4 regions of the Fructilactobacillus sanfranciscensis genome follow, and region 1 is predicted to be linked to each of the others. Evidence: predicted binding sites of a transcription regulator. Region 1 holds the regulator's gene; each other region holds the start of a gene.
What was found. Region 1 encodes Rex, which represses fermentation and respiration genes when NADH is low (regulators of the CRP and FNR family bind a similar motif). Its sites were predicted from a motif close to TTGTGAANTANTTCACAA; they were not measured.

Region 1 (7,670 bases):
TCTAAAATATCAGCTGGGGTAACGTTTTTGTACATCTCAGCTCTTAAGTATAAATTATCTTGAACTGACAATTTGCTATCTAATACGCTATTTTGGAAAACAATCCCAATTTTAGTTCGATATTCCTTTTTAGTGGGATTAATCTTTTCTAACTGAATCGAACCGGAAGTTGGTTGTAAAAGTCCTGTCAACATTTCAATCGTTGTCGACTTTCCCGCACCGTTTGGCCCTAAAATTGTCACAAATTCACCCTTTTCAATTTGTAAATCAATCTTATCAACTGCTACTTTATTCTTGTAAACTTTGGTTAATTATTTTGCATTTAAAAAACTCATTTTTATCCCCCTTAATTGGTGTTTACAATTTAACCTAAAATAATGATTTTGTAGTCAAAAGTAAGGTATGAGGTCAAAATATCGGTTTTAGTGGTCAAAAAAATAGCTCCAAAACTAAAGAAAAACTCTAGTTTTGAAGCTATTTTCATTTAAATTTTAATTATCTAAATCAACTTTTGGTGCTTGACTAGCAGTCGGAGCACTTTGGAAAAATGGCTTAGTTTTCATCCCGGCATTATTAGCAACAATGCTACTTGGGAAAGAAACTACTTTTCGGTTATAAACTTGAACCGCATCATTGTAATCGCGACGAGTTTGACTAATTCGGTTTTCTGAACCTTCAATTTGCGTCATCAAATCATTAACATTTGATGAACTGGCCAATTCAGGATAATTTTCGTGAACAGCATTAATCAAAACTTGCGTTTGTTTGTTCAAATTATCGGCTTGTTTAACTTTATCAGCTGGGGTACTAGCATTGTCATATTGTTTTCTAGCATCCGCAATCTTCCCGAAAATCTTTTGTTCGTTCTTCATATTACCTTTAACGGCTCCTACCAATTGAGGAGTTAAATCTGCCCGTCTTTGCAATTGAACCTCAACGTTACTCCATTGTTGGTCAACATTTTGTTGTTGAACTCGCAAACTATTTTGGGTCATGATAAACCACCCACCGATTGCAATTACCAAAAAGACAATTACTCCAACAATACTTAAAGTTATTTTTGTATTTTTAGTCATATTCTTTTTCCTTTATCTATAATAATTGTGATTAAAAATTAAATCCGCCACCATCATCATCGCCAGACCCACCGAAACCACTTCCGAAGTCAGAAGCGTCAAATCCTGAATCTCCACCAAATCCACCACCAAATGGAGGAAAATTATCATCATGCCAATCAGAATTGGAATGACTTAATAAACTAAGTGCTCCCAATAACAGAGCAGTGTTCACTAAGCCATTGGTTACAAAACGTTTCTTTTGCTCATCTGATAAATCATTGATGTATTGATCTGGATTATGAATGCCAGCTCTTTTCATTTTAGCACGTAAACTAGCATCATTATCAATCTGGTAGTGCAAAGTTGCATCTGCCAAACTAATTTCTAAGGCATTTTGTAAACTAGTTTGAAATTCAGCGGTCGTAGCTGGTAAACCGAACCAGGTTAACTGGGCAATTTGGCGAACGGTATCATTCACAAATTGATTTACATCGCCTGGAAAATGATGTTGCACGGCATACTGCTGAGCTGCTTGGACCACAACTTGAAGATTTGCTTGTTTCCGTTGTTGCAGTTGCGTTTGATAACTTACTAGTGTTTGACTGGAAATTAGTTGTTGCTGATAAAGCGGATTGCCCTTTTCCATTTCTAACTTAGGATTTTGAGCTAAACTAATTGGCTGTTTTAAATGAAGCGAGTTTAACAAATACCACCATTCCGGATTACTTAAGTGTCTGATGTTAAAACTTTGATTTTGTTGCAACTCATCCGTTACAAATTGATTTAAACTTTTTAATAATTGATTGTCCGTAATTCCTGTTTTAGCAAAGCGTTGCTGTACTAAGGTATGCTGATCCCGATTCCGAAGCTTGGGAAAAACTAACTTAGCTACTGCGAAACCAACTAATCCAAAACAAATTGCTAAAAATAAAATGAATGCCACACTTGCTTTGTTTCTTTGTAAGACAGCTGCTGCACTATTATCTTCAATTCCCGGAGTCGCAGATTGTGAATCATTCACATTATTCGGCTGACTAATTTCACTTTGGTGCACGGCTAAATATTGATAAACCTGATTAGTTAGCTGACTCACCCCTAGATTGTAATCATGCTGCTGAAAAGCTTGCTGAATTTTCTCATTGACTAAGCTAGATTTCGCCCCATCTGGTAAAGCTGCTTCTAATCCAGTACCAACTTCCAATCGATTAACGTGATCTTTGGTATCAATCACTAACAACATCCCGTTATTCCAACCTTTTTGACCAATTCCTAACTTTTTCATTTGATCATGGACATAATCTTCAATGCTACTTTCCCCATTGGGCAGACCATTAAGCGTAATTACCGCTAATTGAGGGTGGCCTTTAATTTTTTTCAAGCTAGTCTTGTTGAGATGATCAATTTGATTAATTGTCGTTTGATTTAGGACCTGGGCATTATCTTTTACCCACGCTGATTCATGAATTCCATCAGCCTTAACAGCTTGAAATCCAATAAAAAAGACAAAAAATGATAATAAAAAAAGAGCTACGGTAAAATATTTTTTAATTGGCTCGCACAAATAAATTACCCCCACTCTTTTATTCGTCTTCATCACTCTTTTTATCATAATGATCGATAAAATAAATTAAAGTTTGAAGCTCATTAGTTAAGTCAACATTATGAACCCGAATTCCAGCTTGTACGTTTAAACGAATTGAAGTAAAATTCAAAATTCCATTAACGCCAGCTTGAGCCACTTGATTAGCGACTTCTTGAGCAACGTTTGATGGAACCGTCAAAATCACTACGCTAATTTGTTGTTCCTTTAACTGAGCGACAATTTGATCCATTGGATAAATGGGAACTCCACCTTGAATGGTGTTAATGTTTTTGGGATTCGTATCAAAAGCTGCTGAGATACGAATATTACTGTCTTGATGAAAATTGAAGTTTAATAATGCATGTCCCAAATTACCGACCCCAATTAAAGCAACATTGGTTAATCGGTCTTGATGAAGAATATTTTTGAAAAACTCAATTAAATCATCAACATCATAACCGTAACCTCGCTTACCTAAGGCACCAAAATATGAAAAATCTCGTCTAATTGTTGCAGAATCAACGTGAATTGCTTCCGCTAATTCATTTGATGAAACCCGATCTTTTCCACCATCATGGAGAATGTTTAAATAACGATAATAAAGCGGTAACCTTTTAGCGGTGGCACGTGGAATCTTGGTCTCTGTCATTGCCTTTTGCTCCTTAAAATTTAAATATCTTTTACACTATATCTTACCATAAAACTAAAGTTTGTGAAATTTGAACTTTTTAAATTCACAAGCCATTAGCGATAGTATGGTAAAATTGACAGAGAAAGAAGGCGATTTTGTGATTATTTTACAAGCAAATAATCTAACCAAGAGATTTAATGGTGAACCCATCTTTTCTGATCTTAGTTTAACGATTAATTCTAATAGTAAAATTGGGTTGGTAGGCCAAAACGGAGCTGGTAAATCAACACTTTTAAAAATGCTAGTCGGTGAAACATCTCCGAGTGAAGGCACTATCAACCAAAAGAAAAATTTAACGATTGGTTACCTTCCCCAAAATACAGGCTTACATTCTGACCGCACCATTATCGCTGAAATGCGATTAGCTTTTTCGACGATTATTCAAGAAGAAGCCCAACTTCACAAACTTGAAGAACAAATTAGTGATCCTAAAATTAATAGCAACCCTGCTAAATTGGCTGAAGTATCAAAAACCTATGATCAATTACAAGCAGATTTCACATTAAAAAATGGTTACGGTTATCGTGCTGAAATCCGAACCGTTTTAGCTGGTTTTAGTTTTTACGAAGCTGACTATGAACGAAACATCAGTGAGTTATCTGGTGGACAACAAACACGGCTCGCTCTAGCAAAACTCTTGTTGGAAAAACCAGATTTATTGGCGCTAGATGAACCAACGAACCATATTGATATGGAAACGACAGCGTGGCTTGAAAATTATCTTCAATCATATAATGGAGCACTCTTAGTAATTTCCCATGATCGTTATTTTATGGATAAAGTAGTTAACGAAATCTATAACTTAGATCACGGAGTCATGGATTACTATAAAGGTAATTACACGCACTACGTTGCTGAAAAAGTCCACCGTCAAGCAATTGCGGAAAAAAACTTTGAAAAGCAACAACGGAAAATTAAAAAAGAAGAAGAGTTCGTGCAAAAAAACATTGCGCGAGCTTCAACTACTAAACGAGCTCAAGCACGGCAAAAGCAACTTGATAAAATGAACGTGATCAATAAGCCTAAAGCAACGCATGGAACCGCCCACTTCCGTTTTACTCCAGAAAGAAAAAGTGGAAACGTAGTCTTAGATGTTGATGATTTAGGCGTTGGCTATGACGACGTTGAATTAAGTTATCCAATTAATTTACATTTAAAAAATCATCAACGGATGGCGATCTTTGGTCCCAATGGAATTGGAAAATCGACCTTTTTAAAAACAATTTTGGGTAAATTATCGAAAATCCGAGGAACCTTTCAATTTGGAACTGGCGTCAGCGTTGGTTATTACGATCAACAACAAGCAAGTCTTCATCCTGAAAAAGATGTTTTACATGAACTCTGGGATGATTACCCTACTATTCCAGAAGGTGAAATTCGTTCAATTTTAGGAAGTTTCCTTTTTAGTGGATCGAGTGTTGAAAAAAGCGTGGCAAACTTATCTGGTGGTGAGCGGGCTCGGCTTCTCTTAACTAAATTATCCATGAATAAAGATAACTTTTTAGTACTGGATGAACCCACCAACCATTTAGATATTGATAGTATTGACGTCTTGGAAAAGGCCCTCTTGAACTTTGCGGGAACAATTTTATTCATTTCCCATGATCGCTATTTCATTAACAGATTAGCAACTGATATCATGGAACTTGGTGCAGACGGTTCCAAAATTTACATGGGTAATTACGATTACTATGCGGCCAAAAAAGCCGAAGAAGCTGAAATTGAAGAGCATGAAAACGAAACTAACCCAACCGTTACCAAAGCTGAACCAGTTTCTGACACCAAACAACGTTATCAAGCTAATAAAGCCGCTCAACGAGAAAAAAGGAAATTAACGCGTTTAATCGATGAGTTAGAAACCAAGCTGACCAAAATTGATGACCAAAAAAGTGAAATTGAACAAGCAATGACATTACCAGAAAACTATAATGATAATGAAAAGAGTCAGGCATTACAAACTCAACTCGATGAAGTCACAAAAGCACAAACTGCAGCTGAAACCAAGTGGGAAAATGCTAGTTTGAAATTAGAAGAATATTAAAAAATAAAGAACCCAATCCTGGGTTCTTTATTTTTTTAGGACATTAATTATCACGATGACTAAAGTGCTTAGCATGATTCCAAAAGCAACTTTGCTTGAAAATAAAACAATTAGTAACATCAAGAGTCCACCGAAGAAAAACGATTTACCTAAAACTCGTTTGGTTCTATTCCAACTAAGCTCAGTTCCGCGATAAAAAGGATGCGTTTGTTTTTCAAATTGATATGAAACGGTTGGAAGATAGTTTCCAATCAACATGAACATCATCCCCACGATGATTATCGCCATTTCAGTCGTGTGAACTGCAAAGCCCAAATTGTAATAAATGATTGATCCAGTGGTTAAAATACTAATTAAAGGAATTAACCATAATAAATTACTAAATTTAACGTTAGAGTTTGGGGTCCTTTTAAGTGCATAAATGGTTAGGAAAATCACTAAGAAGTCTAGCAAAATAAATAAAACTGGCATGCCAATTACTGCCACTCCTTTATTTAAATAGCCATTGGCGACCCCCTTAAAATGGGTCGCCATTTTATTTGGTAAATTTTGACAATAATACATTCCCAACATTAATGGAAATAGACTTAAAATGACCATAATCCATGCAGTGCGTTTTGCTTTTCTCATTTTGTTCCTCCCCTTAATTCTGCAAACCAATGCAAAATATCCTCAAAGACGGTGGTATTCAAACTATAATAAATGAAATTTTTAACTTTGGTTTCAGTGACAAAACCCGACTGTTTCAATATTTTTAAATGATATGAAACGGTCGCGTTCGTCAAGGCAAATTCATCCGCAATTTCACCAGCTGTTTTTGATCCCGTCTTTAAATTTTCTAAAATTTGGCGACGAACGGGATCAGCTAACGCCTTCATCGACTCATTCATTCCCATTTTAATTCTCCATAACTATTTAGATGATTATCTAAATAGAGTTTAAAATAAAAGCAGTTTGAAGTCAATCTCAAACTGCTCAAGCTTATTGGGCTTCATTTGCTTCCCATTCAAATTCTAAACCGGGATCAGCATTTAACGACATATCTGCTTTAGCACCATGACGTTGCAACATTTCCGCTGCAGCACCAATCATAGCCGCATTATCCCCACAAAGTTTTAAGGGAGCTTTGACAAACTCAATGTCGCGTTTACTTAATTCTTGGTCTAATTTTTCCCGTAAGCCTCGATTAGCAGCGACTCCACCAGCCAAAATAAATTCTTTAGCTGGATATTTGTCTAGCGCCCGCATTGCCTTAGCAACTAACACATCTGTAACTGCATTTTGGAAACTAGTTGCCAAATTAGCATGATCTAAGGTTTCGCCCACTTGATCGGCATGATGCACGGTATTAATGAAGGCACTCTTCAATCCGCTAAAACTAAAATCAAAGTTATCGTCTTTCATCATTGCTCGAGGAAAATCAAACGTGTCTTGGCCTTCATGGGCTAATTTATCAACGGTTGGTCCAGCTGGATAATTAATCCCCATGACCCGTCCAATTTTGTCGTAAGTTTCGCCAGCAGCATCATCACGAGTTTCCCCGATAATTTTAAATTCTCCTTCTTGAGGCATCCAAACTAATTCCGTATGCCCACCAGAAACGACTAAAGCTAGGGCCGGAAATTCAATTGGATGTTCAAAATTAGTGGCATAAATGTGTCCGACAATATGATTAACCGGAATCAATGGTAAATGATGAGCCCATGCCACTACTTTAGCAGCTGTAATTCCGACTAATAACGATCCAACTAATCCTGGTCCATATGTAATTGCCACACCTGTCAAATCAGCATAGGTAACATGAGCTGATTCTAAGGCCTTATTGATACAAATCGTAATTTGTTCAATATGATGACGACTAGCAACTTCTGGAACTACTCCTCCAAAGCGTTGATGACTTTTAATCTGAGTCGCCACAATATTAGTTAATATTTCAGTTCCATCTTTAATCACAGCGACACTAGTTTCATCACAACTAGTTTCAAATGATAAAATCAAACTTGTTTGTTTAGCTTTATCCATCTTATTTATTTCACCACTTTTATCTTCCAAAGTTTTTTGAACCAATGTAATTAATTTTATTTAAGTGTAATTGTAAACAAACAGCGTCACTACCATCTTTATAAAAGTCTGGTTTAATCCCGGCCTGTACAAAACCTAAATCTTTAAAAAGATCTTGCGTTTTAATATTTTGTACACGGCAAGTCATATCAATTTGTTTTAAGCCCATTTGCCGAGCACGTTGTACAACCGTTGTTACTAAGAAATAACCTAATCCTTGTCCTTGAAGACCAGGTT
Region 2 (7,670 bases), 650 kb from region 1:
GTTAGTGATGGGAAAAATTAAGCTATCATAATAAAATTTCGGCTCTAATTGTGAAAAAGTATTGTATACTTAGAAACAATTAAAATGTGAAGGATGTTTTGCGATGAAAAAAATATCGTAAATGGATTATTGCTGGACTGATAAATTTGGTAATGCTAGGTTTATTAGTTTGGGGGCCTTCAATCTGTATAATTTAAACAAAAATCAACAAAAATTAAGTAATGCTCAGACGAAGTACAGTATGTTGAAAAAGTCATATGACGAAATGTCGCCTGATGATGTTACTCATCAAGAAAATTTAAGTTATCAAAATATGAAGACGATTGCTAAAACTAACAATGACTCATTAACTGATAGTATGAAGATTATTTTTGGTAATTATCCAACGCAAGCAGAAAATCAAGCCGCCGTTACTAAACTAACTAAGCATTATATGACAAAGACCGATGCTCAAACTTTACTTGATTCATTTAACCACTATACACGGTTAAATGACATTAAAATTTATAACTATAGTAATGAAACTTCGCAAAAGGAACATTACTATTATTCAAACGTGACAGTTACTTATTATGATAGAAGAGGAAATCACCTTAATACCAATCACTATCTTTTTAAGGTAACTTTGAACCATCAAGATTTGAACTCTGATAAAATTCGGTTCCACTTAATTCAAAGCTTTAGAGGTGATCACCATGCTAGATAAGATTAAAGTTGCTTTTAAGAAGACTAATTTAATTATTACAGTTCCAATTATTTTAATTATAATTTTAGCAATCGGTAATGGTTATGTGATTTACCAAAATAATCAAGTTACGCAAAAGATTACTACCCAAAACAAAGCGATTACTAAGATCAGCAATGATTTTGCTAAGAAATACAAAACGATTTCAAAAAAGGCAGAACAAGAATTTAAAGCAACGCATACTAATCCGTTAAATCAATAAAATATGCAAAAAAATACTGTTGAGTTTAAACTCAACAGTATTTTTAGTTAATGATTATTTTTTAAGAAGTTTTTCAGCATCTGCTTTAATATCAGAATCGCTCATGTCTAAGTATTTCTTCATTGCTTCTTCAGTCTTAATGGTATCTTTTGCATTGCTTTGCATGTAGTAATCCCATAAAGCATCACGAATTGGCATGTCACTATCTGACCAGTCAAATACTTGGTTCATGTGTTCGTCTAACATTGTGTTTTCTTCAAAATTTTCAGTCATAATCTTATATCTCCCTTTTCAATATGTACGACTATATAATAGTTCATTTTTGGTAAAGGTGTTAATGATATGCTCTCTTTTTTTATAATTTATTTAGATGATGATTGATCGAAATTTTTAAGGCCTGGAAGGGTCATCATTACTGTAAAACTTATTAGATAAAGGATTGATAAGAAAACCATTACAACAATTAAACTGTAGCGCTCCATAATAAGTCCGATTACTAATGAAGACATTCCGCCGACAGCCCGACCAACGCCAACAATAATATTATTGGCACTTGAACGAACTTCCGTGGGGTAGATACGACTAACAATCGCACCGTAACCACCGTACATTCCGTTTGAGAAGAATCCAACCACAGCACCGATAATTAAAAGTAAACCAATCGAGTGAACGTATGCTAAAGCATAAACTAACACAGCAGAGGCTAATAAAAAGATTCCAAATGATAAACGAGGTCCCATTTTATCAAAAATAGTTCCAAAGGTCATCATTCCAATACTCATTCCAATGATGGTTGAAATCATCCAAAGAGAAGAACCTTTGACACTTAAATGACTTTGTTGTTCCACGATGGAAGGTAACCAGTTCATTAATCCAAAGTAACCAGCGATTTGCACAGTTGTCATAATCATTAAACCAATTGAGGTCCATGCAGTACCAAGATCAGCAAACATGTATTTTTTAATTGCATGAATAATGGTGATTTTGCGATTTTCCTTAACTCGGAGAAATTCTGCGGATTCTTTAATGTGACGTCTAACGAAGAAAACTAAGATAATTGGTAGTAAACCAAAGAGGTATAGGGCGTGCCAACCGAGACTTGGAATTACGAAGGCAGCAATAATTGCCGCTGCCACCGCTCCTACTTGACCACCAATAGAAGCGATTGATGACATTCGTCCCAGTTCCTTTTTCGGAAAGGCTTCGGCAATTAAGGTAATTCCTAATCCATATTCTCCTCCGGCACCAATTCCAGCGATGAAACGGAAGATATAAATTGAAGTAATATTATTAGCAATACTCATTAAGGCAGTTGCCAAGGCAAAGACAAAAATAGTATAAGTGAACGTTTTTACTCTTCCAAAACGGTCACCCAGCATTCCAAATAAAACGCCTCCAAGTAACATTCCCCAGTTAGTGATGGTTCCAATTAAACCAGCAGCACCAGCTGAAACGTGTAGTGAAGCGATAATGGAACTCATGGTAAACGATAGAAAAAGCACATCCATATTTTCTAACCCAAACCCTAAACTAGATGAAGTTAAAACTAGTTTTTGATTTCGTGTTAATTGGATGTGCTCGTTTTTTTGATTGTCCATAGAATAATTTTCTCCAAAGTAAGGCTCACAGGCCTTGGTTATTTGTTACTTTTAGTATTGTCCCACAAAGACTAGTTACTAACAAGGTAAATTAAATCAGTTTAGTGGCTTATTAGTTAAAAATAAAATTTGTACAAGTGACAAATTTATATTATAATTCTTGCAACAAATTAATTGGTTCAGAGAAGCCAAATTATTATTAAAGTCGAATTTAATTCTATAGGACTATTCTCTGAAATCAGGGGATAGTCTTTTAATTTTACCAAAATTTTGGAGGTCGTAATGAATAAGCCAATCATGATTGCACTGGATTTTCCGTCAGTCAGCCAAGTTAATCAGTTTTTAGATCAATTTGAAGATCCTAGTCAACTCACGGTTAAAATTGGGATGGAACTTTTTTATCAAGCAGGACCAGAAGTGGTCAAGCAAATTAAACAACGCGGATGCAAGATCTTTCTTGATTTAAAGCTGTTTGATATTCCACATACTGTCGAAAAGGCAATGGAACAGTTAGGAGCTTTAGGCGTGGACTATACAACGGTTCATACGCTAGGTGGACAAGCAATGATGGAAGCTGCTAAACGAGGATTGAAAGCGGGAGCTGAAAAGGCTGGCTTGCCAGAACCTCATTTGCTAGGTGTGACTGAACTCACTTCAATTTCCCAAACAGTTTTAGAAAACGAACAAAATTGTAAATTGCCAATGAACGAACAAGTAGTTGCTTTGGCTAAATTGGCCCAAAAATCGGGTTGTGATGGGGTAATTACTTCAGCACTTGAACTAAAAGATTTAACTAGTGCTTTAGGAACTGATTTTGAATATGTTGTTCCGGGAATCAGAATGCAACAGGATGCAGCTGGAGATCAAAGTCGAGTAGCTACTCCGGCAACTGCCAAAGCGGATGGGGCATTTGCGATTGTTGTTGGCCGGCCAATCACACAAAGTCAAAATCCGATTGCCGCTTATGAAAGATACATAAAAGACTGGAATTTAAAATAGGAGAATAATTATGCAAAACTTAGAAACGCAAATTTTACACCAACTAGTTGAAGATCAAATTGTACAATTAAAATCAGAAGGTTATTTTGAATTTGCTAGTGGGATTAAATCACCAATTTACACTGATTTACGTTTAACCGTTTCTTATGTAAAACTTCGTAACATGATTGCAGAAGCCTTAGCTAAACTAATTAAAGAACAATATCCCGATGTAACTGTAATTGGTGGAGTTGCTACTGCGGGAATTCCGCATGCTGCAATTGTGGCAGATAAATTAGCTTTACCAATGGTATACGTTCGTTCAAAACCCAAAGACCATGGAACTGGTAAACAAATCGAAGGACGGATTGAAAAAAATGATCAAGTAGTATTGATTGATGATTTAATTTCAACTGGCGGAAGCGTGATTCAAGCAGCCAAGGCTGTTGAACGTGAAGGATTTCAAGTAGCTGGAGTAGTTTCAATTTTCTCTTATGGTTTTCCCGATGCAGATCAAAACTTTAAGAAAGCTAGGTTTCCTTTTAGCCCATTAGTTACCTATGCCAAATTAATTGAAGAATTATACAAGACTAAGCAAATTACAGAAGCTAAATACAAATCTTTAAATCAATGGCATCAGGATCCATGGAATTGGGAAGCTTAAAAAACTATTATTATCTTCGTCTTTGATTGCAATGTGAATTATTTCACGCTATAATGAACTTGCTAGAGAAACAATTAATAGTTTCATAAAAAAGAGGAGATTTATTATGGTTAAAGCTGCTGTTGTTAGACCTAATTCAGATGGATATGTTGATATTAAAGATGTTACTTTACGTCCCATTCGTTCAAATGAAGCATTAGTAAAAGTTGAATATTGTGGACTTTGTCACACTGATTTACACGTTGCCTCAGGTGATTTTGGTGAAGTACCTGGTCGAATTATCGGACATGAAGGTGTTGGTCGCGTTACCCAAATTGGTGAAAACGTTACTAACTTAAAGATTGGTGATCGAGTATCAATCGCTTGGTTCTACTCAGCTGATGGTACTTGTAAGTACTGTGTAACTGGTAATGAAACTCTTTGTCGTAACGTTAAGAACGCAGGTTACACTGTTGATGGTGCCATGGCTGAAGAATGTATCGTTGATGCCAAATACGCTGTTAAAGTTCCTGAAGGACTTGACCCAGTTGAAGCTACCTCATTAACTTGTGCCGGAGTTACTACTTACGGAGCTCTTAAAATTGGTGATACTAAACCTGGTGAATGGACTCAAATCGTTGGTGCCGGTGGTTTAGGTAACTTAGGTGTTCAATTAGCTCACAACGTTTTCGGTGCTAAAGTAGTTGTTACTGATGGTGATCCTAAGAAGCTTGAAGCTGCTAAAGAAAATGGTGCTGACTTAGTTGTTAACCGTCATGATGCTGATGCAACTGAACAAGTTATAAAAGGAACTAATGGTGGGGTTCACGATTCAATCGTAACCGCCGTTAGTGCTCAAGCATTTACTAATGCCGTTAACGCCTTAGAACCAAATGGTACTTTAGTTGCCGTTGCTCTTCCTAAAGGTGATATGGCACTTAATATTGATAAAACAGTTCTTGATGGAATTAAGGTTGCTGGATCTCTTGTTGGTACTCGTCAAGATTTACGTGAAACCTTTGACTTCGGTGCTCAAGGAAAAGTTAAACCAATCGTTAGAACTGATAAACTTGAAAACATCAACAAAGTTATCGACGAAATGAAAGCCGGTAAAATTGTTGGACGAGTTGTATTCGACTTCACTGGTGATAAAGACTAATTTTTAATCGATTTATTAAATATTAAAAAACATTATGAGAAACAATTCATTGATGTGAACCCATAAAGTTGGACACATTATTTAGTTTTTCTAGGAGACAAGTTTTCGATATTGAATCGGAGACTTGCCTCCTAGTTTTGTTTTAATACGAAAATTATTGTAATAATAAATCCAATTCCTAACGGAATTTATTAATTCTTCTTTCGTACTAAAATTGTTTCATATTTCAATTTTTAAAAGGTGAAAAAATGATTCAATAACCGCATTATCTAAACAGGTTGCTTTACGTGACATGCTTTGTGTAATGTGGTTTTTCTTTAGAAATTTATTTAATCGTTTATTTTGATAATGAACTCCTTGATCAGAATGGAAAAATCTTTTGAAGTGTGTTTTAGGTAGCTTTAAAATAGCTTCTTTAATTGGTAAAAAGACGGAATTAAAATCAGGATGGTTACTAATACTATATAAAATTATCTCTCCAGAAAATAAATCTAGCACTGGATTTAAATATATACGTTCATTTATACTTTGTTTTCCATACCTTAACTCTGTAGTATCTGATACTAACTTTTGAAATGGAATTGGTGTATTGAATCGACGATTCAATCTATTTTTAAATCTTTTACCAACATTACCCTTATAAGAACTATATTTTCTTTTCTTTTTTCCAAAAGCCGACGATAAAAGATTATATTTTTTCATAATACGAAGAACACGTTTGTGATTAACGTTATATCCATCATTATTGAGAGTCATCGTAACTCTTCTATAACCATAGTTAGGATTGATTTCTTTAATACTATTTATTAACCTAATTATATTTTTATCTTTGTCTATTGATTGCGACGAAGTCGCATAGTAATAGTTACTTCTAGGTAATTTAACAGCTTTTAAAATGAAGCTAAGACTGACTTTGAATTTACGCCTTAGATCATCAATTACCATTACTTTTTCTTTGCTTGTTTTTGATCTAAGGCTTTCAGTTTTTTTAAATATTCATTTTGAATTCTAAGCATTAAGTTTTCTTCTTTAAGCTGTTTAAGTTCATCATCTTTTGATAATTTAGTTTGTTTTGTTACTTTATTTTTATTCATTTTTGGATTACCTCGTTTTCTTGATAATCCGATTATACTTAATTCATCAAACTGGCGCTGCCAAAAATAGATGGTACTTTCTGAATGTATTTTAAATTTGTTACATAATTCTGATAAAGTACAATTGTGCGAATTTTTATAGCTTAATACTTTGATTTTAAATTAGACGGAATACTCTATCCGATGACGGTTTTCACTAATAACCATTTCAAAATTTTCATTTTTAATTCTATTAATCCATCTTAAAATAACTGAATTTGAAACTTTATATTTTTTGGACAACGTAGTTGACCCAGTATCATTAAAATATTCTTTTATAATTTGCTGTTTTAACTCGTAATTTATTTTTGGCATAACAAAAACCCCATAAGTTAGATTTTTGTCCAACTTATGGGATTCATATCATGTTAAATTTTTAATTTATGAAAAAACACTAATTTATGTTACTATTGGGTTATCTGCATTAATTAAGAAAAGATTAATTACATAAATTAGTTACATAAATTAGTTACATACGTATGAAAGGAATAAGATCTATGGATAATAAGTTTACTAGAGCACATAACCGGATGGCTATGGCTACTGGGGAAACCAAAACTAGAACAAAACTAACCAAGTCGAAACATGGCTGGATTAAGATTGCAATGGGAATTACATTTGCATCTACTTCATTATTCTTAATGAGTACTCCAAGTTTTGCCGATGAAAATCCAACTGCAACTGCAGATCAAACTGCAACTCCTGTTCAACCAGAAGTTCAAAATGCAGATCAAACTCAAACAGACCAATCATCTATACAAAATCAAAATAGAGTTGCTTTAAATTTAGCAGCTCAAACACAAAAACAAGCTGATTCTGATAATGTTAATTCAGCAGATAATCAAGTTGATAACCAAGCAGCACAAGCAACTACGGATGCAAATACTAATCAAACAGCAACTGATAACACTCCTAATGCTTTACAGACTGCTAAATCAACTCAATTAGATGCCCAACCTCAATCTGGAATGTATACAGCTACACAACAGCAAGCAATTCGTGATGGAGCTGGACTTGATTCTAATGTTGTTAATACACTAGATCCTGGCGAATCAATTAATTATGATAGTACAAGTAACAACGATGGCTACGAATGGTTACATTATACAAGTTATAGTGGACAGGCTCATTACGTTGCTAAATTAAATGATGCTACTCCAGCTTCTAACAGTTCTACTGGAAATATTAGTTCAGATTATCAAGACTTCATTA
Region 3 (7,670 bases), 280 kb from region 1:
CCTTTACCACACACTATTCAAATGGTCCTTTGGAAGGTTCTAATAATAAAATCAAGGCGATCAAACGAGCCAGTTTTGGCTATCGCAGCTTCTGGAGGTTTAGAACTCGAGTACTATACGTTTTCAAAATCAAAACAAAAAGAGCCCTAATCACGAAGTGATTAGAACTCGAAATATGGATTCACCAACAACAGTTGACGAAGAGCCAGAAAAACAACTAATCGCAGTTTTAATTAATTCAATTAAAAAATAAAAAGCGCATCGTCAATGACGATGTGCTTTTATGTTTAATTAAACTTCTTTATCTGTTTCAGTTTCAACCCCAACTCCATCGTATTCTTCAAGAATCATCTTCTTAAGGTCTGCGAAAAGTGGTTCTTTAGGGTTAGCAGTAGTACATTGGTCAGAGTAAGCTAATTCAGCAAGATGAGTTGCAGCAGCTTCTAGGTCTGCTTTGTTAACTCCTTGAGCCTTCAAGCTTAAAGTTACACCAACTGAGTGAGCTAATTCGATGAACTTGTGAACCAAAGCTTCTTTGAGTTCTTCGTTAGTTGATCCTGGTAAGCCAAGGTAACGAGCAATTTCAGCGTAGTCTTGGTCGGCACGGAATGATTCGTACTTAGGCCAAGTAGCAATCTTCTTAGGTTTTTCAAAGTTGTAACGAATTACATGTGGCAAGGTAATTGCAATTGCGATACCGTGAGTAATTCCAAATTGTCCACCAAGTTTGTGAGCAATTGAGTGTGTAATTCCCAAGAAGGCGTTTGCAAAGGCCATACCGGCAATGGTTGAAGCAGTGTGCATCTTGTCACGAGCTTCCATGTTGCCATTGTAAGAATCAGTCAAGTTTTCAAAAATCATCTTGATGGCTTGGAGTGATAAGGGACGAGTGTAGTCAGATGCCATTACTGATACGTATGATTCAATGGCATGAGTTAAAGCATCAAGTCCTGAAGCAGCAATGGTTTTCTTTGGAACCGTAGCCACAAATTGAGGATCAATAATCGCAACATCAGGGGTCAAAGCGTAATCAGCTAATGGGTACTTGATGTGTAATTTAGAATCAGTGATAACTGAGAATGGTGTTACTTCTGATCCAGTACCTGAAGTACTTGGGATTGCAACCATTTGTGACTTGCTTGGTTTTTCAAAGCGGTAAGCACGTTTTCTGATATCTAAGAATTTTTGTTTTGCTCCAAAGAAGTCAGTTTCTGGGTTTTCGTAAATTAACCACATCATCTTAGCAGCATCAAGTGGTGAACCACCACCTAAAGCGATAATGGTATCTGGCTTGAAGCCACGCATTTGAGTAACCCCTGCTTGAACTATATCAGTTGTTGGTTCGTCGTGGATATCATCAAAGATGTAGTATTGAACGCCATCTGGACGTGCATTTAATTCATCTAAAACTTTGTCAACGTAGTGATATTTAACCATTGAAGGACTGGTAACGATGAAGGCCTTCTTGATGTTTGGCATATCTTTAAGGTAACGAACTGAATTCTTTTCGAAGTAAATCTTAGGTAATTTAATCCATTGCATATTATTTCTTCTCTTTGCGATTGTCTTAATGTTCAATAAGTCGTAGTCAGTAACGTTATGTGAGATTGAGTTATTACCCCATGATCCAGTACCTAACGTTAATGAAGGAGTCATGTTGTTGTAAAGGTTACCAACACCACCTAAACCAGCTGGTGAGTTAACCAAGACCCGTGAAGCTTTTACAGCAACACCAAAGTCAACAGCTAATTGATCATTTCTAGTTTGAATAGCAGCAGTATGACCTAATCCACCGTAGTTCAATAATTTAGCTACAATTTTAAAGGCATCTTCATGATTCTTTGACTTGTAAACTGAAATTACAGGAGAAAGTTTTTCACCAGACATTGGGTATTTAGGACCAATTCCAGTCATTTCAACAGCAAGAACTTGAGTATCCTTTGGAACCTTAATTCCGGCCATATCAGCAATTTGTTGAGCAGTTGCTCCAGCGATTGGGCCTTTAACACTCAAACGAGTACTGTCAAACATTGCATCAGTTAATTTTTGTTTTTCATTATCAGGAATAAAGTAAACTCGGTTAAGTGAAAGTTGTTCTTTTACATCGTCGTAGATTGAAGCATCAATCACAGCACTGTTTTCAGTTGCACAAATCATTCCGTTATCAAAAGTTTTTGATAAAACTAAATCATTAACGGCACGAGGAATGTTAGCTGTTTCTTCAATATAAACAGGACCATTACCAGGACCAACACCTAAAGCTGGTTTACCAGTTGAGTAAGCAGCTTTAACAAGACCAGGACCACCAGTTGCTAAAGTACATGCAACCCCTGGGTTTTGAATCAAATCATTAGTTGCCTCACGACTTGGTTCGGTAATCCATTGGATAGCATCTTTAGGAGCACCAGCAGCAATCGCAGCATCACGCATAATTTGAGCAGCTTTGATTGATGATTTTATAGCTTGTGGATGAAGACTAAAGATAATTGCATTTCTAGTTTTCATTGAAATAATTGATTTGAATAAAGTAGTTGAAGTTGGGTTAGTTACAGGAGTAATTCCTGCTAACACACCAAGTGGTTCAGCGACTTTGATTAAATCTTCTTCTGAGTTTTCTTCAATTACACCAACTGTTTTATCGTTCCGGATGTTATTCCAGATTTCTTCAGTGGCAAATAAGTTTTTAATTGCTTTATCTTCAGCGACTCCACGACCAGTTTCTTTAAAGGCCATTTCACCAAGCATTTGGTGAGCGTTTACCCCGGCAATTACCATTGCGTGGGTAATGTGATCAACTTTCTTTTGATCAAAATTACTCATTTCGTCTAAGGCAACATGTGCTTTGGCAACCATATCATCAATATTCTTTTTGATTGCTTCAACATTTGGTTGTTTCTTTTCTACCATATTATTCACCCTCCGGTTCATAAACGTTTAATTGTTATTCATTTCACAATTTCATAATATCACACTCTTTTTGTTTTGCCAAACATTTGTTTAAAAATCTTTATAAAGACTGTCTTATCAGTATATTAAAGATTTTTATATCCATTATAAATAATATTGCTCAATTAATAACATACTCGGGTAATAAAACAGCCAAGCACTGAATTTAATCAGGACTTGGCTGTTATTTGTTATTTATTCTTCTGTCCACAAAATATTAATATTATTTTGTTTGCAATTCTTTCCACATTCGTTTTGATCTAGCATTAATTACTTTAGCTGACTCTTTTACATATTCTTCAAACGTTTCTGAAGAAGCTAAATTTTTTACGTTGTAGGCATTATTTTCATCATATCCATCGGTGAAATCTTGTATTGAACTACTCCCACTTAGCTAAGCCTACGGCTTGACGCTTGAAGTGGGAGATTCTGGGAACATCGCATACTTACTCTACCGGTTCTAAGTGAACTTTCGAGCAGAGGTTACGACTATTGACCAAGGCCCGTCCCAGGCCTAAATAGCTTAATTATTGGGTAGCTAACCCCTTTTTCAGAATTACTTGAGCTGCATTGATATCGCGATCTAGGTGGGTCCCGCAGTTGGGACAATCCCATTCACGAACATCTAGCCATTCCGATTTATCTAAACCTAACCGATGGTTGCTTTTCCCACAGTTAATACAGATTTGACTAGTATATGCTGGATTAACCTGAATGAGTTTTTTACCGTACCAATCACATTTATACTGCAAGATACTAACTAGCTTAGACCAACTAGCGTTGGTAATCGCTCGAGCTAGTTTATGATTTTTCAACATGCCCTTAATGTTAAGTTTTTCTAGCACAATGATGTCATATTGTTTAACTAACTTGGTTGTGAACTCTTGTAACTGATCCAACCGTTGGTTGGCGATTTTTTGACGATATTTAGCAACCATGACACGAGCTTTTTGGTAGTTTTTGAAGTCGTCTAATTGCCGTGGAGCTAAGACCTTATTGTGGTAATTCCAAGCAATGGCTTGTTTAGCTAATAGGTAGCGTCGACTGCGCAACCTTTCCCAATGGTGTAGCTTCTTACGATACTTATCTTCAAAATGGTGAATTGGCTCTTTGTAACCGTCGGATAGATTAAGTAATGATTTTAATCCTAAATCACCACCAACGCGCTTACCAGTCTTAGCTAATGTTTGGTTTTCGCATTCAGTTAAAACGGTAATGTAGTATTGATTAGCAACAGTTAGGCGAACAGTAACGTTCTTGATTTTGCCTTGTGGCAAACGTCCTGATCGAAAGTAAACTACCCCTAATTTAGGCAACTTAATATGGTGATTGTCAATCACTTTAATGTTGTGGTTGACACATTTCGAGTTATAGCTCTGTGCATACTTTCGTGACTTAAAGTGTGGAAACTTATTTTGCCCTTTAAAAAAACGCTGAAAGGCGTCGGCTAGATTGCGATTAGTACTTTGCAAGGATGTTGATTCTGCTTGCTTCAACCAGGGATATTCTTCTTTTAATCGTTTTAGAAGATTGTTCATGCCAAAGGCATTGACAAACTTGGCTTCTGGATTGTTCTTTTGCCGCTCAATTTGCATATTAAGCATCTGATTCCACACAAAACGAGCGCAACCGAAGGTTTGCATTAAACGGTCACGTTGCTCGGAATTAGGATATATACGCATTTTCACGGCTTTAAGAACCATTACTTTCTCCCTTGACTTTCAATGTACTTTTTTGCTACTTCTAACGGTGCACCACCAGTACTAATTAAACAATAGCTTTGGGTCCAAAAAGCGGATTTCCACAACTGACGCTTAATTTCTGGAAATAGTTTCTTAACCATTCGAGAACTTGATGATTTATAAGCGTTCAGGAACTTAGCCATCTCCGTATGCGGTGTTGCGCGGAACAAGACATGAACATGGTCAATATCATGGTTCCACTCTTGAAGATTAATACCATAAGACTGACCAACTACTACAAAACGATGTTTCAGATACTCAGATATTTCATCGTTAATGACTTTACGCCGATATTTAACAACCATTACTAAATGATAATTGAGTAGATATACTGAGTGCTGATTTCTATCTAATTCTATTGTTATCACCACGATCCTTTAACATATACTAAATATACCATAGCGCAAAAGAAAAAGCACTATCGTGCTTTAAGGAGGCGATTCATCCCCCACTTGTCGAAGTGGGGGTATTCTCGCCAATTATGGATAAATTGACATTTATAAAATTGTTAAATGCATTATTATCATCCGTAACCTTATCGTTATTTGTAACATTACTAATATCTTTATAACTTTCAAAGTAATCTTTTTGCTCTAAAATAGCTTGACCAACAATGCAATCATTAATATATTCGTTTCCATTTTGTTGATAAAAATTTTTCAATAATCTAAGAAAAGCATCGTAACAATCATTAAAACAAAGTGCTCTTTTAGAATTAATTCCTCCCCACGTAGGGGTAAGACCCAGATTTCCCAAGACATAGTAATTTGATAATTGCATTTTTTCTTTATCAGCGTTCTCAGCAAATTCAACTGGCCCATCAAATGGTGCATATTTTTTTAAAATATCTTTAATTTGATTCTTTTTATCATCTTTTAATGACTTATATGCTTGGTTATAATATCTTTTCATAATTGGTATGCGCCAAGTAATTAATGTATCACCAGTTAAATCTTCATATTCTTTCTTTTCAGTATTAAACCACTCAAATGTTTGTTTATAAAATTTATCATTATCATAAAATGAAAATAATTTTCCATAAACTTCTTTTGCAAGTGCTGAACGATCAGCTTCTTCACCATCACTAGCAAAATTGTAATTTATCGCTTGTTCTTCACTTAGTTCTAAAAAATCTTCAATTTTTTTCATCACTCACTATCCAGTTTTCCAATAGAAATTTTCTTATCTCTAAAATAATTAACTAATCTCTGAACTAATAAGAAAACCGGATTAACTGTTAGCAATAACAGCAAACCAATTCCGCCAACCTGCCAGGTAAACAACCTAGCAAGAAAGAAAAACTTCCCAAAAATAATAAACAATCCCATAAACCCAATAATGCTTCCTGCAACAATCATGGCTTTATAACGGTTTAAAGGACGACTCACTAATAGCAATGCTTGCCAGCTAATCAATCCCGTTAACAAAACGTTTAACGTATCAGTTGTAGCAACTTTAAATCCTAATAAATTACCAATTCCGCCAATTAGAATAATATAGATCACCACACAAATAGCTGACGGAAGCGCAATTTCGACGATTCCGGTGAAGAAACGATTTTTAATTGGATGAAATTCGGGTGCCAATGCTAAGAAGAATGACGGAACTCCAACCATCAAACTATTAATTGGTGTGAGTTGAATGGGCTGAAATGGATAACTTTTGGCCATGAAAATAAAAATCAAACTCAACATAATTGAGAACATTGTTTTGACCAAGTACAAAGCTGCGATGTTATCGATATTATTAATCACGCGTCGACCCTCATTTAAAATTTGAATTAAAGCTGAAAAATTAGAATCAACTAACACAAAGCCTGCGATACTTTTGGTACTTTCATTTCCTGAAGCCATCGCAATCCCACAGTTAGCCTGACGCAAAGCTAAAATATCGTTTACTCCGTCACCGGTCATGGCTACAGTGTGCCCGTTATCCTGTAAAGCTTTTACCAATCGTTCTTTTTGCTCGGGTTTAACGCGCCCAAAGACGGTCGTTTTAGCGACTAAATCATGATAATTGGCATCATCCGCCACCGTTGTCATATCAACTAGTTGCTCAGCTTTTGCAATTCCCGTTCGTTGCGCAATCGCTGCCACGGTGGTCGGATCATCACCAGAAATTACTTTAACAGTAACTCCTTGATTAGCAAAATAGGCCAGAGTGCTAGGAGCATCCGCTCTAATCACGTCCGTAATCAAAATAAATGCGACTAGTTCGGCACCAGTTATGCCATCTCGACTCATTTCATCAGCTTTGACTAACGCCAAAACCCGATTACCATTTGCCGCAAATCCATGTACTTGCTGTGTTTGTTGCTCACTTAATTGCAACACGAATTGTGGAGCCCCTAACACATAGTTGCCCTGTTCAAACTGCACGCCACTCCACTTACGAGCAGAAGAAAATGGCACAATTTGTTGTGCGTGATATGGATGACTAGGAAAGGCTGTTTTCAGTGCTTCGGCGGTTTCATTAGTATCATCAATTTCTTTAACTAACGAACCCAAAATGTCACTAACCATTTTCTCATTTTGTCCATGAGATAAGACTAATTGTTTAAACTGCAAATTTCCATTCGTAATCGTTCCTGTTTTATCCAAGCAAAGTGTATCAACTCGTGCCAACGTTTCAATAGATGCTAAATCTCTAACTAACACTTGTTTCCGAGCTAAATGATAAGCAGAAATCGCTAAGGTAACGGATGAAAGTAAAATCAATCCTTCTGGAATCATCCCAATCATCGCTGCTACAGTCCCTAAAATAGCATGATTCAAAGCAACACCATGCCACAAACGGGAAGCAAATAAGAGCAGACTCAGTGGGATAATGATAATTGTTAAAATGCGAATAATTCGTTTAATTAAATTCAACAACACACTATTATTTTTTTCCGTTTTGCTAACTTTTTCGGTTAATGAATTTACAAAGGTGGACTTTCCAACTTCCGTGGCTTGCATAATCGCATGCCCGCTAACCACAAAA
Region 4 (7,670 bases), 200 kb from region 1:
CAACTTTACTAAATACTTTAGGGAAGAGACCATCACGTGCCATTGCGTAGCTAATTCTTGATTGACCGTAAAGCATTACCAATAGAACGGTGGTCATTCCTAAGATAGCTCCCAGACTAACAATCATTGAGAGCCAACCTTGACCAGTTTTTACTAAAACAGCTAGGATGGGTGCGTTTAGGTATTTACTGTAAACCGTGTATTTAACTACTCCAGTCATGATGAGGGTCATGATGATGTAGAGAACCGTTGAGATGAATAGTGATAAAAGAATTCCTCGAGAAAGCGTTTTACTAGGGTTGATGGTTTCTTCAGCACTGGAAGAAACGGCATCAAATCCGATGAATGAGAAGAAAACGATTGAAGCAGCAGGGATAATTCCAGCAGCAGTACCATCATGAACTGAGTACAAACCGTAAGGAACAAATGGGTGCCAGTTAGCCGTTTTGATAAACCAAACGGTACAAACGATGAAGAGGATTACTACGGCAAGTTTAACAAGGACCATGATGTCGTTAACCCGTTTAGTTTGGTTAATGCCCATTGAAAGAATCCAAGTGATAAGGATAATAATCAAGAAAGCAGGGAGGTTAAAAATGGTGTGTACTCCTGGAGTAGTACCGGCTGCAGCAGTTAACACGGTTGGAATATGAATTCCAAAGTTATCGAGCAAGTTTACCAGATAACCCGACCAACCCACTGAAACAGTGGCAGCCCCTAAGGCATATTCCAAAATCAAGTCCCATCCAATGATAAAGGCAGTAATTTCACCAAAAGCAATGTATGAGTATGTGTAAGCTGATCCAGAAATCGGAGCCATCGAAGCGAATTCAGCGTAACAAAGTCCGGCAAATCCACAACAGATGGCAGCTAACAGGAATGAAAGGGCTAGTCCAGGTCCAGCAACTAAAGCACCTTTACCAGTTAGAACAAAAATTCCAGTTCCAATAATGGCCCCAATCCCTAGAAAAGTCAGATCCCAAGTTTTCAGGGTTCTTTTTAAGGGGGTCTTTTGTTCTAACAAACCAGTGATGTCTTTTTTTCTAAATAAAGATTTCATTTTTATTCCTCCTTGTTTGTTAAAAATAAAATTTTTATTAATATACCACGGGCAAGAAAATACTGTCAATATATTTTGTACATTTGTTAATGTAACGAAAACATACATTATAAATACCGAAATTTAAAGATTTATATAGAAGAAAAAAACACACAATCCGAAGATTATGTGTTTTAAAATAATTATTATTTTATTTTTCTTGTTCTTTTTTTGCGATGTCATCATCAATATCAGTTGATACAATTGATTCTTCCAATTCAGGATCAATATCAACAGCTTGATGTTTTAAGCTAGGAAAAACGCGTTTATCAGCTATCCCAGTAATGTTACCTTGGAATAGGAAAGCAAAAATAGTTCCAATTCCATAATAAGTAAACTGGTGAGTAATGGCAAAAGCAACTACTCCCATAATGGTAGGGGGAATATATGAGGCCCACATTGCTTTTCCCGCAGCACCTTTGAAGTATTTGAATCGGAGGATTTGCATTAAATCATCAGCGGGATGTAACACAAGGTTAACTCGTTGATAGATTGAGATAGCAATCGCAATTAAAGCAACTCCAAAGAAGTTAATTAAGACGTAAAGAATGATTAGTCCTAATGAATGTGCTTCTGGTAATTTGATGGTAGTGGTAAAGAGGGTGTAGAAAGTTTGAATCAACCATGAGAAAGGTACCATGAAGATTACGTTTCCTAATGCACGACCCCAATCCCAACGACCAACCAAAATGGCATTTAAGACGGTAATCACAATTCCTAGAATTAAGAAAGCCCAGAACAAGTTCCAATGGAAAGCAATTCCAAAGTTGGTTTCCGCAGCAGTCCAGTAGGCAGAACCTAAGAATGATGGGAAAACTTTGGCACTAGTAACTAAAGTTAATACGTTACCAAGTGAGTTAATTACTAAGGAAATTACAAAGTAAATAATTGAAGCTTTCATAGAGATTGTACGAGGGGTTTTTTTGTTTTTTTTAACAGCCATGTAAATTCTCCTCGTATTTAATTATTTAAGGTTTGGGTTAACTGCAACAACAGTCTTACCAGTCATAGGTGTAGTCTTGTTCAATACATCTTCAACTTGGTCTAAGCTAATTGTGTTAGCTTGGTATGGTTCAACTTCAACTGCACCAGTTTCAAGTAATGCAAGAGTGTCTTCGAATGAGTTAGGGTTAATCATTGAACCTTTAACAGTTAATTGTTTCTTGAAAATTTCGTAAGTGTTCATTGAGAAAGTTTGGCCTGGTTCACCAACACCGAACATGAATACTTGAGCACCATTGTTAGTGTGTTTAACGGCAGCTTCTTGAGTTTCAGGCTTACCAACGGCTTCGATTACGATATCGTAATCACCAGGAATTTCTTCTTTAGTTGTGTTAACAACGCGGGTTAATTTTAATTCTTTTTGTTCTTTAGCAAGAAGATCATCATGACGACCAGTCATAGTGATGTTACGGATTCCGTAAGCTCTTAATAATTGAGCAAATAATTTAGCCATGAAACCATCACCAATGATTAAAGCACTCATATGTGGTTGGATGTTTTCCATGATGTGCATAGTGTGAACACCACATGAGATAGGTTCCATTGAACATGCAGCTTTAAGTGAAACTGCATCTGGAATGCGGTAAACAACAGTATCAGGAGCAGTGAAGTATTGTTCCAAACCACCATCACGAGTTACACCAACTGCAGAAAGGTTTTCACATTCTTCAAAAAGACCAGTGTGACAGTAGAAACAGTGACCACAGTAAATGTTAGGGTCAACGGAAACACGGTCTCCTTCTTTAAATTCAGTAACATTCTTACCAACAGCTTTAACAACACCAGAGTTTTCGTGTCCTAAAACAATTGGAGGAACAGCATCTGCTGAACCTGGAAGTCCATTAAAGAGGGCGTCATCAGTTCCACAAATACCAGCGTAAGCAGTTTCAATTAATACTTCGTTGTCTTTTGGAGTTGGAATGTCACGTTCTTCCATTTTCATTTCTTGTTTGCCAGTCATTACTAAAGCTTTCATTTTTTCAGCCATAATACATCTCCTCTTAAATATAATTTATATAGTTACATTATGAGCAAGCCTAACAAAATTGCTAATTTGTGTATTGAACGATAAAATTCTGTTTTGCTTGCCCTTTGCTCTTACAAGAGTAAGCGATTTCCTTACTGATTGCAAGGTGTTTTACTGATTAATTTTTATTTCACAAACTTTAAATGCAAAGGTTATAGGGCCAAAGCTTATCATGACAACCAAAAAATCAATTATGTTTTTTCAAAACTTCGTTTAATATTTCACAAAGTTTTTCAAAATAAGAAAACGCTTACATTAATTAGAAAGTGCGTTATAATTAAGGTGGAAAAGAGGAGGCTACAAAGATGAAAAAAATTGTTGTCGTCGGTTCGACTAATGTAGATAAAGTTCTAAATGTTGAAAAATATGCCCTTCCAGGTGAAACTTTGGCTATTAATACTTACCAACAATCACATGGTGGTGGTAAAGGTGCTAACCAAGCTATTGCAGCTGCTCGTTCTGGAGCAGACACTACATTTATTACTAAACTAGGTAATGATGAAGATGCGAAAATGATGGTTAAGGGTTTTAAAGCAGACGGAATGAATATTGACGATGTGATTACAACCACCAATCAAGAAACCGGAAAAGCTTACATCACTGTTGATAAATCAGGTCAAAATTCGATTTATGTCTATGGTGGTGCAAATATGGCCATGACTCCTACTGATGTTGACGCCCACAAATCGGCAATTATTAATGCTGATCGTATAATTGCTCAATTGGAAATTCCTGTTCCAGCAGTTATTGAGGCCTTTAAGATTGCGAAAGAACATGGCGTACAGACGATTTTGAACCCAGCTCCTGCTAAGGAACTTCCAGAAGAATTACTAAAATTAACTGATATTATTACTCCTAATGAATCAGAAGCAGCAACCTTAACTGGAATTGAAGTTAAAGATGAAACATCGATGTTAGCCAATGCAAAATTCTTCTTTGAAAGAGGAATTAAGATGGTTATAATCACCGTTGGTGGGCGTGGCTCGTTTTTTGCTACCCCAGATGACCATGCTTTAATTCCACCATTTCCAGCAAAGGTAGTTGATACTACTGCAGCCGGAGATACCTTTATTGGTTCTCTTGCATCACAACTAGAAATTGATTTGTCAAATATTCGAAAAGCAATGCTTTATGCTAGTCATGCTTCATCATTAACTATTCAAGTTGCAGGTGCACAGAATTCAATTCCAACCAGAGAAGCAATTTTGAATGTCATTAATCAAGATCAGATGACTAAAACAGAAATTGAAAAACAAAAAGCTCAAGCTGCAGCCTATGCTGCTAAACTTGTTCCTGACCATATTGTATTGGGATTGGGATCAGGAACAACAGCTGCTTACTTTGTTAAAGCCATTAATCAACGAATCAATGATGAGCATTTAGATATTCAATGTGTTGCAACTTCAGTGGGGACAGAAAAATTAGCTGAAAAGTTGGGCATGCGGATGTTAGATGTTAACACTATTGATCAAGTAGATTTAACGGTTGATGGTGCGGATGTTGTTGATCATCAATTTAACGGAATTAAAGGTGGTGGTGCAGCACTACTATTTGAAAAACTTGTTGCTGATATGTCTAAGCAAAATATCTGGATTGTTGATCAGAGTAAATACACCGATTCTTTAGCTGGGCATATTTTACCAATTGAAGTAATTCCTTTTGGTGGAATGGGAGTCTTTCGTTACTTGAAGGAAAATGGATATCAACCAGAATTTCGCTTTAAAGATAACGGTGATATATTGGAAACTGATTCAGGTAATTATTTAATTAACATTATCATTCCAAAAGATGCTGACTTAGAAAAATTATCCATTGATTTGAAGAAGCAAACTGGAGTAGTAGAACATGGGTTGTTCTTAAATGTTTGTGACGAATTAATTATTGGTGGAGATCAAATTAAAACAATTAAGCGTTCAGATTTATCTTAAATAAAATAGTCTAATTTGTGTTAAATTAGAGATGAACAAAGTAAAAGAAAACGTTGGAGGTATACATTATGAAAGAAGTTTCAATTAACAAAATTATTGTGGGATTAATTGCTTATCGAATCGATGATTCACAAGTTATTTACAATGATGGTCAAGGTATACTTAAATCTGATGATGATATTCTTGATGGTTACATTCGTGATAGCAAAATCATTACAGTCGTAACCCCTTCAGGTAAAGAAGTTAGACTTGAATACAAAGTAGATGTTCCTAACAAACGCGTTTTAATTAATAATTCAGCTGCCGAATTAGCTTAATTAATTTCAAGTAAAAGTTCGATTTTCTTTGGAAAATTGGACTTTTTTGTTTGATGTCACGATTTATAACACTAAACCTATTCAAGCTAAAAATAGACAGATATACTTGCAACATTAATTGATTAGGGGGAATTTATTTCATGGCAACTAACATTGTGTTTATCTTTGTTTGTTCAGTATTAGTATTTTTTATGACACCAGGATTATCTTTTTTTTATGGGGGAATGGTTCCTAAGAAACAGGTTAACAATACATTGATGTCAGTTTTCATCATGTGTAGTATTCCTGTTCTATTATGGGTAATTTGTGGTTACTCACTTTCATTTTCTGGGAACAACTGGAACTTGATTGGCGATTTACATAATTTCATGTTACATAACGTTAAAATGGGTGCTGTTTCAGCATTAACGGATGGCAAATTAAATAATGTAACGTTCATTATTTTTCAAATGATGTTTGCTGTGATTACACCAGCTTTGTTTGTAGGTGCAATTGTGGGACGGATGGACTTTAAATTTTTGATTTCATTTGTTGTTTTATGGTCAATCTTTGTTTACTATCCAATGGTACATATGGTTTGGGGTGGAGGATTTCTTCAAGGATTAGGTGCGCTAGATTTTGCCGGTGGACTAGTTGTTCACATTAATGCTGGTGTTACGGCGCTAATCTTAGCATGGTTCTTGGGACCTCGTTTAGTTAAGCAAAATGCTAGTCCAGCTAACTTAAGTTGGGTAGTTTTAGGTACTTCAATGCTTTGGGTTGGCTGGTATGGATTCAATGCTGGTTCTGCATTGAGAATGAACACGATTGCCATGCAAGCAATGCTTACTACCACAATTGCAACGGCGACTGCGATGTTAGTTTGGATCATTTTAGATGTTTTCTTTAAGAAAAATGCTTCATTATTAGGAATTTGTTCTGGGGCAGTTTGTGGGTTAGTTGCCATCACGCCAGCCTGTGGTTACGTAACAATTACTGGATCAATGGTAATTGGGTTAGTTGCTACTTTGGCAAGTTACTTATTCATTAATAAAGTTAAGCCAATCATTAAAATTGATGATACTTTGGACGCCTTTGGTTGTCATGGAATTGCTGGAATTGTTGGAAGCATTCTAACTGGATTATTTGCTAGTAAAGCAGTTAATCCAACGATTTCAGAAAGTGGTTTTTTTGAAGGTGGATCTTTACATCTACTTGGAATTCAATTAGGAGCAACCATTTTTACCGTAATTTTCACTGTTGTAATTGTTTCAATCGTGATTTTGGGACTTAAACAAATCATCAGAATGAGAATTTCAAAAGCTGAAGAAAAGCTTCGCGAATTAATGTAGGAGATAAAATGGCAGAATTTGAATTTGCTGATCGTAAGGACCTTCCACGGATTGTAGAAATTTATAATCAAGCGATTCCTGGTCGCTTAGCAACTGCAGATACCGAACCGATAACCGTTGCTAGTAGAGAAAAATGGTTTCAGGAATTTAATCATGATCATTACCCAATTTGGGTAATTAAAGTTAATCATCAAATCGTTGGTTGGATTTCGCTCGAAGCGTTTTATGGTAGACCAGCTTATGGTAAAACAGCAGAAATTTCAATTTACTTTGCTAATGATTATCACCACCATGGTTTAGGTCAACAAGCACTGCAGTTTGTTGAGGCTCAACTACCAAAGCTAAAAATTAATACAATTGTGGCATTTATCTTTTCTCATAATATTCCTAGTCAGGGATTGTTTAAGAAAAACGGTTTTGCAAAGTGGGCGCATTTGCCTGGTGTAGCCGTGATGGATGATAAATTATATAGTGTCGATATTTTAGGAAAAAAATATTAATAAAAAAAGCTCGATGAATTTTTTTAAAATTCATCGAGCTTTTAATTTTGATTATTTTAATAAATATTTAGCATCAATATCAGGATCTTGAGAAGTTAAAATCTTAGGCCCATCATTAGTAATTACTAATGTGTGTTCATATTGTGCTGAAAGGGAACCGTCAGCCGTAACGTAATAAGTCCAATCATCTTTAGCATCATAACGATCTTTAATTTTCCAAGTACCAAGTGTAACCATTGGTTCAATGGTAATCGTCATTCCGGGACGTAAGCGAAGTCCTTGACCTTTTTCACCATATGCAGGAACAGCAGGATCTTCATGAATTGAAGGTTGAATTCCGTGACCAATTAGTTCGCGGACATCACCCATACCGTTTTCATCTTCAACATATTCTTGAATGGCAGCACCAATATCACCAATTCGATTACCAACTTGAGCTTGATCAATACCCTTGTAAAGGGCAGTT

Region 2: the regulator Rex is predicted to act here: its motif matches at 4,219-4,236, upstream of adhP (alcohol dehydrogenase AdhP).
Region 3: the regulator Rex is predicted to act here: its motif matches at 2,939-2,956, upstream of adhE (bifunctional acetaldehyde-CoA/alcohol dehydrogenase).
Region 4: the regulator Rex is predicted to act here: its motif matches at 3,338-3,355, upstream of PY770_RS01480 (zinc-dependent alcohol dehydrogenase family protein).

Annotation. Positions count from the first base shown of each region.
Region 1 is NZ_CP118925.1:496,333-504,002, reverse strand. It holds partial or broken gene PY770_RS02565 (ATP-binding cassette domain-containing protein) at 1-272, opposite strand, end outside; gene PY770_RS02560 (LemA family protein) at 492-1,076, opposite strand; gene PY770_RS02555 (TPM domain-containing protein) at 1,108-2,619, opposite strand; gene PY770_RS02550 (redox-sensing transcriptional repressor Rex) at 2,639-3,289, opposite strand; gene PY770_RS02545 (ABC-F family ATP-binding cassette domain-containing protein) at 3,396-5,372, shown strand; gene PY770_RS02540 (DUF1648 domain-containing protein) at 5,400-6,002, opposite strand; gene PY770_RS02535 (autorepressor SdpR family transcription factor) at 5,999-6,268, opposite strand; gene tsaD (tRNA (adenosine(37)-N6)-threonylcarbamoyltransferase complex transferase subunit TsaD) at 6,354-7,394, opposite strand; gene PY770_RS02525 (GNAT family N-acetyltransferase) at 7,414-7,670, opposite strand, start outside.
Region 2 is NZ_CP118925.1:1,204,040-1,211,709, reverse strand. It holds gene PY770_RS06390 (basic amino acid/polyamine antiporter) at 1-31, shown strand, start outside; gene PY770_RS06385 (hypothetical protein) at 122-706, shown strand; gene PY770_RS06380 (hypothetical protein) at 696-947, shown strand; gene PY770_RS06375 (P8 family protein) at 1,002-1,220, opposite strand; gene PY770_RS06370 (MFS transporter) at 1,310-2,545, opposite strand; gene pyrF (orotidine-5'-phosphate decarboxylase) at 2,828-3,544, shown strand; gene pyrE (orotate phosphoribosyltransferase) at 3,555-4,187, shown strand; gene adhP (alcohol dehydrogenase AdhP) at 4,294-5,325, shown strand; partial or broken gene PY770_RS07180 (IS3 family transposase) at 5,416-5,529, opposite strand; gene PY770_RS06350 (IS3 family transposase) at 5,545-6,270, opposite strand; gene PY770_RS06345 (hypothetical protein) at 6,270-6,419, opposite strand; partial or broken gene PY770_RS06340 (helix-turn-helix domain-containing protein) at 6,432-6,575, opposite strand; gene PY770_RS06335 (hypothetical protein) at 6,582-6,773, opposite strand; gene PY770_RS06330 (SH3 domain-containing protein) at 6,956-7,670, shown strand, end outside.
Region 3 is NZ_CP118925.1:220,097-227,766, reverse strand. It holds gene PY770_RS01125 (ISL3 family transposase) at 1-161, shown strand, start outside; gene adhE (bifunctional acetaldehyde-CoA/alcohol dehydrogenase) at 292-2,907, opposite strand; gene PY770_RS01115 (RNA-guided endonuclease TnpB family protein) at 3,474-4,649, opposite strand; gene tnpA (IS200/IS605 family transposase) at 4,649-5,047, opposite strand; gene PY770_RS01105 (hypothetical protein) at 5,130-5,837, opposite strand; gene PY770_RS01100 (HAD-IC family P-type ATPase) at 5,837-7,670, opposite strand, start outside.
Region 4 is NZ_CP118925.1:295,590-303,259, forward strand. It holds gene PY770_RS01470 (amino acid permease) at 1-1,060, opposite strand, end outside; gene PY770_RS01475 (DUF6198 family protein) at 1,251-2,042, opposite strand; gene PY770_RS01480 (zinc-dependent alcohol dehydrogenase family protein) at 2,064-3,077, opposite strand; gene rbsK (ribokinase) at 3,434-5,056, shown strand; gene PY770_RS01490 (hypothetical protein) at 5,125-5,373, shown strand; gene PY770_RS01495 (ammonium transporter) at 5,514-6,704, shown strand; gene PY770_RS01500 (GNAT family N-acetyltransferase) at 6,713-7,204, shown strand; gene map (type I methionyl aminopeptidase) at 7,256-7,670, opposite strand, start outside.